Regions from separate parts of the Marinomonas sp. CT5 genome, predicted to be linked through region 1. Evidence: predicted binding sites of a transcription regulator. Region 1 holds the regulator's gene; the other holds the start of a gene.
What was found. The regulator LexA, encoded in region 1, represses DNA repair genes until DNA is damaged. The targets are predictions, from matches to a motif close to TACTGTNTANNTANACAGTA.
Positions count from the first base shown of each region.

Region 2: the regulator LexA is predicted to act here: its motif matches at 1,842-1,861, upstream of umuD (translesion error-prone DNA polymerase V autoproteolytic subunit).

Region 1 covers NZ_CP025572.1:2,246,683-2,251,830, reverse strand. Annotated here, with positions in the region: gene C0J08_RS10500 (DEAD/DEAH box helicase) at 1-948, opposite strand, end outside; gene dinG (ATP-dependent DNA helicase DinG) at 1,214-3,337, opposite strand; gene lexA (transcriptional repressor LexA) at 3,407-4,030, shown strand; gene C0J08_RS10485 (hypothetical protein) at 4,127-4,387, opposite strand; gene C0J08_RS10480 (DUF6586 family protein) at 4,390-4,857, opposite strand; gene topA (type I DNA topoisomerase) at 4,854-5,148, opposite strand, start outside.
Region 2 covers NZ_CP025572.1:2,574,237-2,579,384, forward strand. Annotated here, with positions in the region: gene umuC (translesion error-prone DNA polymerase V subunit UmuC) at 79-1,380, opposite strand; gene umuD (translesion error-prone DNA polymerase V autoproteolytic subunit) at 1,377-1,826, opposite strand; gene C0J08_RS12100 (methionine-R-sulfoxide reductase) at 2,060-2,425, shown strand; gene C0J08_RS12105 (OTU domain-containing protein) at 3,055-4,776, shown strand; gene C0J08_RS12110 (IS110 family RNA-guided transposase) at 5,132-5,148, opposite strand, start outside.

The DNA.
Region 1 (5,148 bases):
AATAATAGTACGCTGACCACCATTCTTTTCAATCAATTGCTGCAATACTGGCCACTTTTGATCCGCTTCAACAGTATAGATAACCTGATCGATATTTTGATTCGTCGCTTCCTTTGGAACAACCGACACTTCTTTCGGGAAATAAGTCCATTGCTGAGCCAATGCTTGAATATCTTTTGGAAAGGTCGCACTAAACAACATTGTTTGCCTTGTTTCTTTATGCGGAGTCATGCGAATAATACTTTTCACATCAGGAATAAAGCCCATAGACAACATACGGTCAGCTTCATCCAATACTAAACACTCTACTTTGCCCAGCTGCACTTTACGACTACGAGCAAAATCTAACAGTCGTCCTGGAGTAGCAACCAAAATATCAACATTTTCAGTTGCTAGGGCGATCTTTTGCTTTTCGTAACTTAAACCTCCAACTAAGGTCACTACGTTCAAATGACAATTTGATGTTAGTTTGACTGCTTCATCGGCGATTTGTATTGCCAACTCACGCGTCGGTGCAATAATTAAACCTCGGGCAAAATTATTGGCTCGCTTTTCTTCCAAAGGGTAATCAAGAAAATCACTGATCATGGCTATCAAAAAAGCCGCTGTTTTCCCTGTCCCTGTTTGAGCCTGACCAATTATATCGTAACCCAACAAAGTCGTTGGTAACGTTTCGGCCTGGATCTCACTGCAATATTCAAAGCCCATTTCGGCAATAGACTTAATAACTCGGTCAGGAAGGTTCAAATCATGGAAGCGCATCTTGCCTTCAACTTCAGCAACCGGAAAGTCTTCTATAGACCAAACCTTAGCGTTTGTATTCTCAGTGGCCTTAGCTTCAGGACGTGATTGAGCATCATCATTATTTTTTGGACGCTTATTAGGGCGACGAGTACGCTTAGGTTTTGTAGTGATTTCTGCTGGAGCTTCTTGAGTTTGTTTTTCCATATTGGAATCTATACGCTTCTATTGTGATTTGAGGTTAATAATCTGAGCAAGGAGTGTACCTAATTGGTAAAGCTTTATCACCCCTTGCTTCCGCTTTGTTAAGCCTAGGAAGGATACGAATAAGTTCTCTTTCTTGAGGGCGAATAAAAATTCGTTATTGAAAGAGAGTGCAGGCTTTTGGGTTATGCCCTACTATTTTTTCAGAATAACGTTTTATTTAACCACTTCTCTGAAAGATTGAGGATTAATAAACCTACCTCCCTGACTACTGATACTTATAAGGAGGTAAACTATTAATCAATTGAGATCCATAACGCTTTGTTTTTAAACGTTTATCTAAAATATGTATTTCACCAGAATCTTTTTCGCTTCTCAATAACCGCCCAGTTGCTTGCACCAAACGCAACGAAGCATCTGGAATAGTAATTTCCATGAATGGATTGCCACCACGTTTCTGAATCCATTCAGCCAGCGTCGCTTCAACCGGATCATCCGGTACAGCAAATGGAATTTTAGCGATATACACACAAGTTAAATAATTGCCAGGTAAATCCACGCCTTCAGCAAAGCTTGCTAAGCCAAGCAATAAGCTTCCTTTTCCATCATCAATACGAGACTTGTGTGAGTCCAAAATAACACGCTTAGACTGCTCACCTTGCATCAAAAGTATTTCCTGCAATCCTGCTGAAACGGACTGGGCCACCTCTTCCATCTGTCGACGAGAAGAGAATAACACCAAGCTTCCTTTCTCCGTATTCACATGCTCATCTAAATAGGCAACAATTTCAGCAGTGTGCTGATCAACCCGATTGGGTTCATGCTCCATATCCGGTACGACCAACAGACCATTTTCTTGAAAATTAAAGGGACTCATAACTCGTAAATATTCGCTTTCCCTAGGCACCCCTGATCGCATATTAAAACGGTGGAATTGATTCAGCGCTGTCAATGTCGCGGAAGTCACCACCGCACCAAAACACTTATCCCACAACTGCTGCCTTAAAGTATTCGCAGCTAGGATAGGAGATCCTCCAAGTTCAATGTCTTGTTCCATTCCTTGACCAGACAAAATCAACCAGCGTGCATTAGGCGGATAATTTTGGTCATCGACAGTTGAATACAAACGCCACAAACCAATACAAACCTCTAAACGTCCAAGAATCACCCCAAGTATTGGCTGCCAGGTTTCAGCGGTCTCCGCGGTCACTCCCATTCCTTCGTTTTGCTTGGTCTTTTTACATTCTTCTTGAATACTTTCAATACTGTTAAATAGTTTTTGATACGTTGTTTGTAGACTGTAAGCAAGCTGACGCAATTCATCTGGAATAAGCCCGAACTCAAACCTATGCTGATTATTCTCTTGATCCAGTCCTAAACCTTGGATGTAAGGCGCCAAACCCTGCTGCGCATACTGGATAAAGTTGACAATATTCTGTATTTGCTGAGGAATCTTAAGTAATAACTGCCCAGTTACACTTACGGCATCAGTAAGTTCCTGCTTTAAATTCACCAAATTTTTTTCTAATTGACGCAACCAAGTAATACTTTGCTGTAAACGAACTTCATGACGAAAATGCCCTATTGCCTTATCTGGAAGGTGATGCCCCTCATCAAAAACATAAATTGTTTCTTTAGGCGGTGTAAGTATTGCCCCTCCACCCAAAGACAAATCAGCCAACACCAAATCATGGTTAGCAACAATCACATCCGCTACTTCGATTTCAGCACGGGCTTTAAAGAATGGGCAAGCTGAATAGTTTGCACAATTACGGTTAGTACATTGCTGATGATCTGTGGTTAAACGACGCCAATCTTGATCACGAACCACCCCGGACCAATTATCTTTATCGCCATCCCACTCCCCTTTTGACAGAGCAACATCCATTTCTTGATATAAAACGGTATTAACATCATCAGAATGCAAGTGTTGTTCAAACAGACCGGCAAACATATCGTCCATAGCTTGCTCTTCAGAACTCAAAAAACTCTCAAGATTGTTCAAACACAAATAACGCCCTCGCCCCTTCGCGAGCGTATATTTAAAGCTCAACTCAGTATGCTCGAGCAGATCCGGCAATTCTTTGTGTAAAATTTGCTCTTGTAGCGCCACCGTAGCGGTTGAAATGATTAATTTGAGGCCACGTGCTTTAGCGATAGGAATTGCTGCAAGACAATAAGACAAGGTTTTTCCTGTCCCCGTACCGGCTTCAATAACAGCAACATGTTTTTCTTCAAGTCGCTCACCTTCCGAGCCTTGTTTAATATTACCTAAAGTACGAGCAATCGCACCAATCATTTGGCGCTGTCCAGCCCTTGGTTTATGGGACTTCGCATCCAAAGAGGCTCGATATGCAAGTTGAATTTGTGTTTTTAGTTCGTCTGAAAGCATTTATATCATTGAGTATAGTTAGGAATGCTGTATATAATAACAGTAACTGTATAAACAACCAGATACCCTATGATTAAATTAACCAAAAGACAATCTGACGTTCTAGAAACCATTCGCGATTTTATTAGTGAAACTGGTTTTCCACCCACTCGAGCAGAAATTGCACGCAGGCTTGGATTTAAATCTCCCAATGCAGCAGAAGAGCACCTTAAAGCCCTTTGTAAAAAAGGCGCTATAGAGATGCTATCTGGCGCCTCTCGTGGCATTCGCCTTATTGATATGGCCTCTAATGATGAATCAAAAGACGACCTAGGTTTACCCGTTATTGGCAAAGTTGCAGCAGGGTACCCTATTTTAGCCCAAGAAAACATTCATTCTCATGTCGGCATACCTGCCAGTATGTTTTCCCCCCATGCTGACTACTTCTTGTCTGTCTCGGGAACCAGCATGAAAGATATTGGCATAATGGAAGGCGATTTACTCGCCGTTCATAAAACCACCACGGTACGGAATGGCCAAATTGTGGTTGCACGAATAGGCGATGAAGTCACAGTGAAACGATTCGAGCAAAAAGGCAGCATCGTCCGTCTAATCCCTGAAAATGAAGAATTTGATGACATTATTGTCAATTTAGAAAGTGAAGACTTTGCCATCGAAGGTTTATCAGTAGGGGTAATTAGACAAGGTATTTGATTAGATTAACCCTTATCAAATATTGTAAAAATTAAAGGCGAAGCATGAGCTTCGCCTTTAATTTAACTTCCTTATACACCTTTCGATCTCACACCCTTAATGTAAAATTTTAGGACGGTAGTCATCAAGATACTCTGATTCGTCTTCAAGAAAGGCTTCATCTGAATATACATAATCAATACCCGCATGAAACATACATTTCGCCATTTCAAAATAACGATCTTTTAAATAAGACCGAGTGTCATCGGAAATTTTAAGCGTTGCCAATGGCACTGTTTCCTCACCATCTTCACTGGCCGGACGCAGCACGATATCGCCGTTATCAAGCTCAACAATTTCTAGGTAGGATTCTTTCATATTCAATACTCTGATGACTCTTCTCTAAAACGTAATACTAATTCGACTAGCTTGGTCAAATAGAAACTCACTGACGCCCCAGCGTCATCTCCACGACCGATTAAATCATCGGCTTGAACCATAGACATTGAAGCGCGACACTCATACTGAACCAAATAAGCCTGGTTCAATAGAAAGCACCAAGAATCCTGCCGAGAAAGCAAATCATCTAACTCACCTAACACTGGCACAGCCATTTGCTTTTTTTCAGATTCAGCCAATAACTTAGCCACTTCCAGAGAGCCAGATAAAGAATAGGCAGCGGAGACTTCTTTCAATAGCCCATTCAACGCACTTCTTAATTGGAAAATAGCCGAACTTTCAAGGCCAACCTTCAGCCATGCTTCATTACAATCCTGACTTTGCTGTATAAAGCGTCTTGCCGTATCCAACTTTTGATTGGTTAGGCTAGCTAAACTGGCACTGGTCATTTCTTTTTACCTTCCTCAATCACCCATTTAGAACCAACATAAAAGGCTTTCCAGCCAGTTGGCTTACCTTCTTCGTTTTCCGTCATAACATATTGCTCTTTTGTTTTACGGCTATAACGAATAATCGTTGGGCGACCTTCGGAATCCTTTACTGGAGCATTCGCAAAGAAGTGATACTTAGAATCTATCTGATCCATATAAGGCAATAATTCTTTGACAAGAGGCGCTCTAGTTTCTCGTTTGCGTGGAAACTGACTCGCCGCTAGGAACAGCCCTGTTGCGCCATCACGA
Region 2 (5,148 bases), 330 kb from region 1:
GTCGTCATCCTAACCAAGCCATAAAAGGAATGAAACTCAAGACCTTCATGATAAACATGTGGAAAATTCATTATATACTTACCAAACCTTCGGCAAATCACTCCACCTCGTTGTATAAGCAGGCGATAAATGTTCTCGCTTCATCGACCATTGCGGCGAAACACCTTGAGAAGCAAAGAACACATTCCCTAAGCCACTACTATTTATCTGATCCACCACATTCATCAAATTGCTGGCGCTTGCTTTTCGTTTTTCCAACTCAAAAATATTCGTAGGAGATAAATCAGCCTGAAACAAATCTTCCTGATATTCGCCTTGCTCATAAAAATCCGCCAATATAACGCCCGCTTTCATATAGCGAAAACCAGAGCGCCAAAGCCGACCAAAAATCACCTGCGCCACATCAAGTAAATCTCGAGTATCATCCGTTGGGCATGGTAACTCTACTGACAAAGAATTCGAATAACGCCCTTCTTTTGGAACATGTGAACTAGTGCGTATAAACACACTTATGACGCGACAAAGGCGCTTTTCAGCACGCAATTTTTCAGCGGCACGAGCGGTGTATTTCGCAACAGCTTCCCGTAGCTCTTGCTGAGTAGTGATACGATGACCAAAGGAACGACTGCAAATAATCTGCTGCTTCACAGGCCGGACACTTTCAATATCCAAACAAGCAACACCATTCAATTCTCTAACTGTTCTCTCCAGTACGACAGAGAACTCTCTGCGTATGGACTTTGCGTCCGTATCAGCCAAATCCAGCGCCGTATAAATCCCTCTTGCTTTTAATTTTTCACAAATCCGACGCCCAACACCCCAAACATCACCAACATCAACTAACTCTAATAACTTACGCTGTCGGGCAGGATCAGTTAAATCGACAACACCACCTGTTTTTGAATACTTTTTCGCCGCACGATTCGCCAGCTTAGCCAGCGTCTTAGTTGGAGCAATACCCACACAAACAGGAATCCCAGTACACTGATCAATTTTACGCTTCAGCCGCTGGCCAAAAGACAACAAATCAACAACACATTCCACACCCGTTAAGTCTAAAAACGCTTCATCAATAGAATATACCTCCACCTGAGGCGCCTCTTCTTCTAACAAAGTCATCACTCGATTAGACATATCTGCGTATAGAGCATAATTCGATGAAAAACACACGATACCATGTCGTGCAATTTCATCTCGCAAGGTAAAAAATGGGCCTCCCATTTTAACCCCTAGCGCTTTTACCTCTTTGGATCGAGCAATGATACAACCATCATTATTCGACAAAACGACAATCGGTTTATGCTTTAAATCTGGCCGAAACACCCTTTCACAGCTGGCATAAAAGTTATTGCAATCCACTAAAGCAAACACCGTTTTCATCCAGCACGATCCAAACGACGAACCACACTAGTTACAACACCAAAAACCTCAAACTCCGACTCCTCAGTAATTGGAATAGCGGCATACGCCTTATTCTTTGGACGCAATAAAACCTCAGGCTTCAACTCCAACATTTTCACCGTCATTTCCCCATGAATACTGGCAATAATAATGTCACCATGTCTTGCCGTTAAAGACCGATCAACCACCAACACATCACCCGAATAAATCCCTACATCGACCATCGATTCTCCTTGCGCTCGCACAAAAAAAGTCGACATAGGATGCGGGATACAAAGCTCATTAAGATCCAACGTTCGCTCAACAAAATCCTGTGCTGGCGAAGGAAACCCAGCCGACACAGACTCAACATAAAGCGGAATTTGAACACTATTAGAAGGAATAAAAGCAGCAGAATTAGAAGCCCCAAGATAAGTCACTCGCATAGCAAAACACCAAAATACTGTATGAATATACAGTATAGTTTCAAACCCAATAAATAACCAAGCAAAAATTCACTCTAAAATGCGCATTGTATTTCCCCCACAAAACAGACGCACAACAAACCAAGACTCATCAATCGAACTCTACGTGCAATGTATTGTCTTAGTCTGCACAAATAAGACATGTCATAATTGAGCATCACAACCGTCATCATAGTGACAGGAGGACAAGTATTATGAGCAAACCATACAACAAGCTGACCCCAGAAGAAGCCAATGTCATTCTGAATAAAGGTACAGAACGTCCGTTCAGCGGAGAATACACCGACAAAATGGAAGGTGGCTTATATGTCTGTCGACAATGTGAAGCACCGCTGTACACTTCAGAGCATAAATTTATCTCACACTGCGGCTGGCCAAGCTTCGATGATGAAATTCCCAATGCCGTTAAACGCGTTCCCGATGCCGATGGTCGACGTACCGAAATTGTCTGCGCCAACTGTGGCGGCCACCTCGGCCATGTATTTGAAGGAGAAAGACTCACCGACAAAAACATTCGACATTGTGTCAACTCCATCTCGATGAAGTTCATTAGCCAGTAGTAAACAAACCTTCCTCTATTTGACAAAAGAAAGCCCCTAACCAATCTGGTTAGAGGCTTTCGCTCCTTGTATTCCTCCCAGCACAAACCTTCCCCAAAGTGTCTACCTATGGCGTTTTTGACACGTTCGATGGCTTGCTCACCCCATACAGGGTTGGTTTGAATTCTCGCTCATCGGCTTTTGACCGTATCGCGCCACCGCGACCCAACCGCCGTCGCTCGTGCGCTGCAAACCCTCGTATGGCGTGCCTTCGCTCAGCTAAAACACAAAACCACCGAGCGACATCATCTGACGCATGATTACTCCTTAGATAAAAATGGAGGGACAGAAACGAAAAAGCCCATCGAGGGATGGGCTTAGGGTTTGGTTTGAGAGGTTAAGGGGTGTTGCTTGTCTGAGCCTAAATTTAAAAGCTTAGTTACACTTTTCGACGAAGGATCCAAGCCAAGCTTTTTGAGTCCTTCTTAATGCGATTGTTATGCGATTTATTCAGAAAATTCGTCAAAATATGATTTAAGTGTATTTTTTGTGCTCCTTCAATATGTTCCACCAACTCTACAGTTGTTTTCAACGATTTTATCAAGAACTTATCCAATAAAATAACAGCAAGTCAACTTAGGAGAAATAGCATGCTAAACCCTAGCATCATAGTTAATATCATTTTGCCTGTTAACATTACGTGGCAATCAGTTACAGCGCTCATCAATGCACTGACAGCGTATTTGAACCAAGATATTCGCCTAACTATTTGTTTAGGCTTCAATTACAGGCAAGGAACTCTAGGTGTCCAAGGCATCTATCAAGAGTTGAATGACAAACTGAAAACTCTTCTCGTGGAAAATGAGGAAAATAATGTCGTAATCCAATCCTGCCTTATCGAATTTACAGGCGAGTCCTTTCCCTATGGCAAGGTTCGCAACGCATTGATGAAACACAATATTACCCAAACGGCGATAAATAACGACTTGAAACTTGGGTTAATCCCTTATATCAGCTTCCAAGACTCTGATGATTCTTTGCGGACAGTTACAGATTTACGTAGCGGAGAATTAGTCAGCCTAAATGTATTTAACTATCTGTATGATTTTATCAGACAATCCATGGAACAATATCAACCCGAATATATATACGATGATGTCGTCTTGGCAACATTGTACCAATATCCTCCCATAGTTAGTTTTGGTTACACTCCCAGCCAAGCCAACTTGCAAGAAGTCTCTAAAGACACACGCCAACAACTTTTGTTGCAACAAATCAGAACAGATATGCTCGCAAGAGATATAGCAGTAAGAAGCTGCGGCGGATATCTACCAGAACCCAACTTGTTTGTGTTAGGGGAATTTTGTCTAGATCCGAACGTACTGTTTGGCGATAAACAAGGTGAGAGTCATAAACTGGTACATACTTTCACGCAAGCCATTATGAAACGCTATGAGTCCAAAGTGAATGAACAAACTTGGGTGCAAATGAAGTCTCAGAATATAGTGACTTCACAACTATTCATGGGTGTACCGACTGACTTAACAAAGTACTTGGGCTTGAATAACAACAGTACCTCGATAAACAAAATAAACCCCCAACATACTTCGTTATTAAATAACACCATGAACGCTTTCATGTTTGAACGTGCCGATAAGTCAGGCATGAGATGGGGCAGTGTAAGAGAAGGCCTGCAAAAATATATTAATGAACAAGAACATCTCGACATGGCCGATATCATTCAATGGCTAAAAGAAAACGGTGTACCTGAAATATCACCATTAAAAAAGGGACAATTGTCACGGATGTATACCGACAGCAGCATGAGTTTTCAAGATATTAACGATATAGCGTTTCAATCAAGCATCATATTGGCCTCGAGTCTTTTAGTCGAACACTACGATAGACAAGTGAATACAATACAGAAGTTGATCAGTGGCCAAGGCAATGGTGATACCAGACATCAAATAGCTGGGGATGGACATTGTTTTTACCGCAGTGTTCAACATCAGGCAAAAGCAGATAACTCAGGTCATTTTGAAATCAGGGTTGATGGCCAGGAGACATTAAGAAATTCGATAGCACAATTCATTACTGACCACCAAGAAGAATTCATTGCTTTTTTTACTTCACAACAAGCATTGATGACTGAAGTTCAATCAATAAGAAACGGAGGCTGGGCTGGTCCTATTGCCATTAGAGCTACGGCGATTGTATTAAACACAAACATTAGCGTCGTTAATGCTCACGGCGAGCCCATCCCAGGAGCCTCAGTGATTTTGGACAGTAACCTGCCGACATTAACGATAGTGCATTGTAATTGGCAAGATAGAGACAACCTGGGCCAACTGAATCATTATGATATTCCATAGGCCCTATTAAGGCAGGAAAGGCCTGACAGGCATCACACTGCATGGGTAACTGTCAGATTAAGTCTGAATTACTACAGCTGAGTATCAATCTCGCTTTATCGCATAACATCTATGGACACCCCGTTTTTTGCAAGCAAAATCAAGATCTAACAAGAGTCGTTTTGCAGCCATCTATTCGGATTTTTGTTAAAGCTCTTTTGGCTTTTATCCCTGATGAACTCCGCTGACTTGGTTCTAATCATTTTGGCGTTTTCAAAGAAACGATGTTAGTCCCAGAATTTCCTAGTCACGGTCTTACCTATATTGTCATCACTCTTTTTTACTAAGCAAAACTTGGTGTATCACTCTTTAAAATTTAGATCGTTTGAGCCT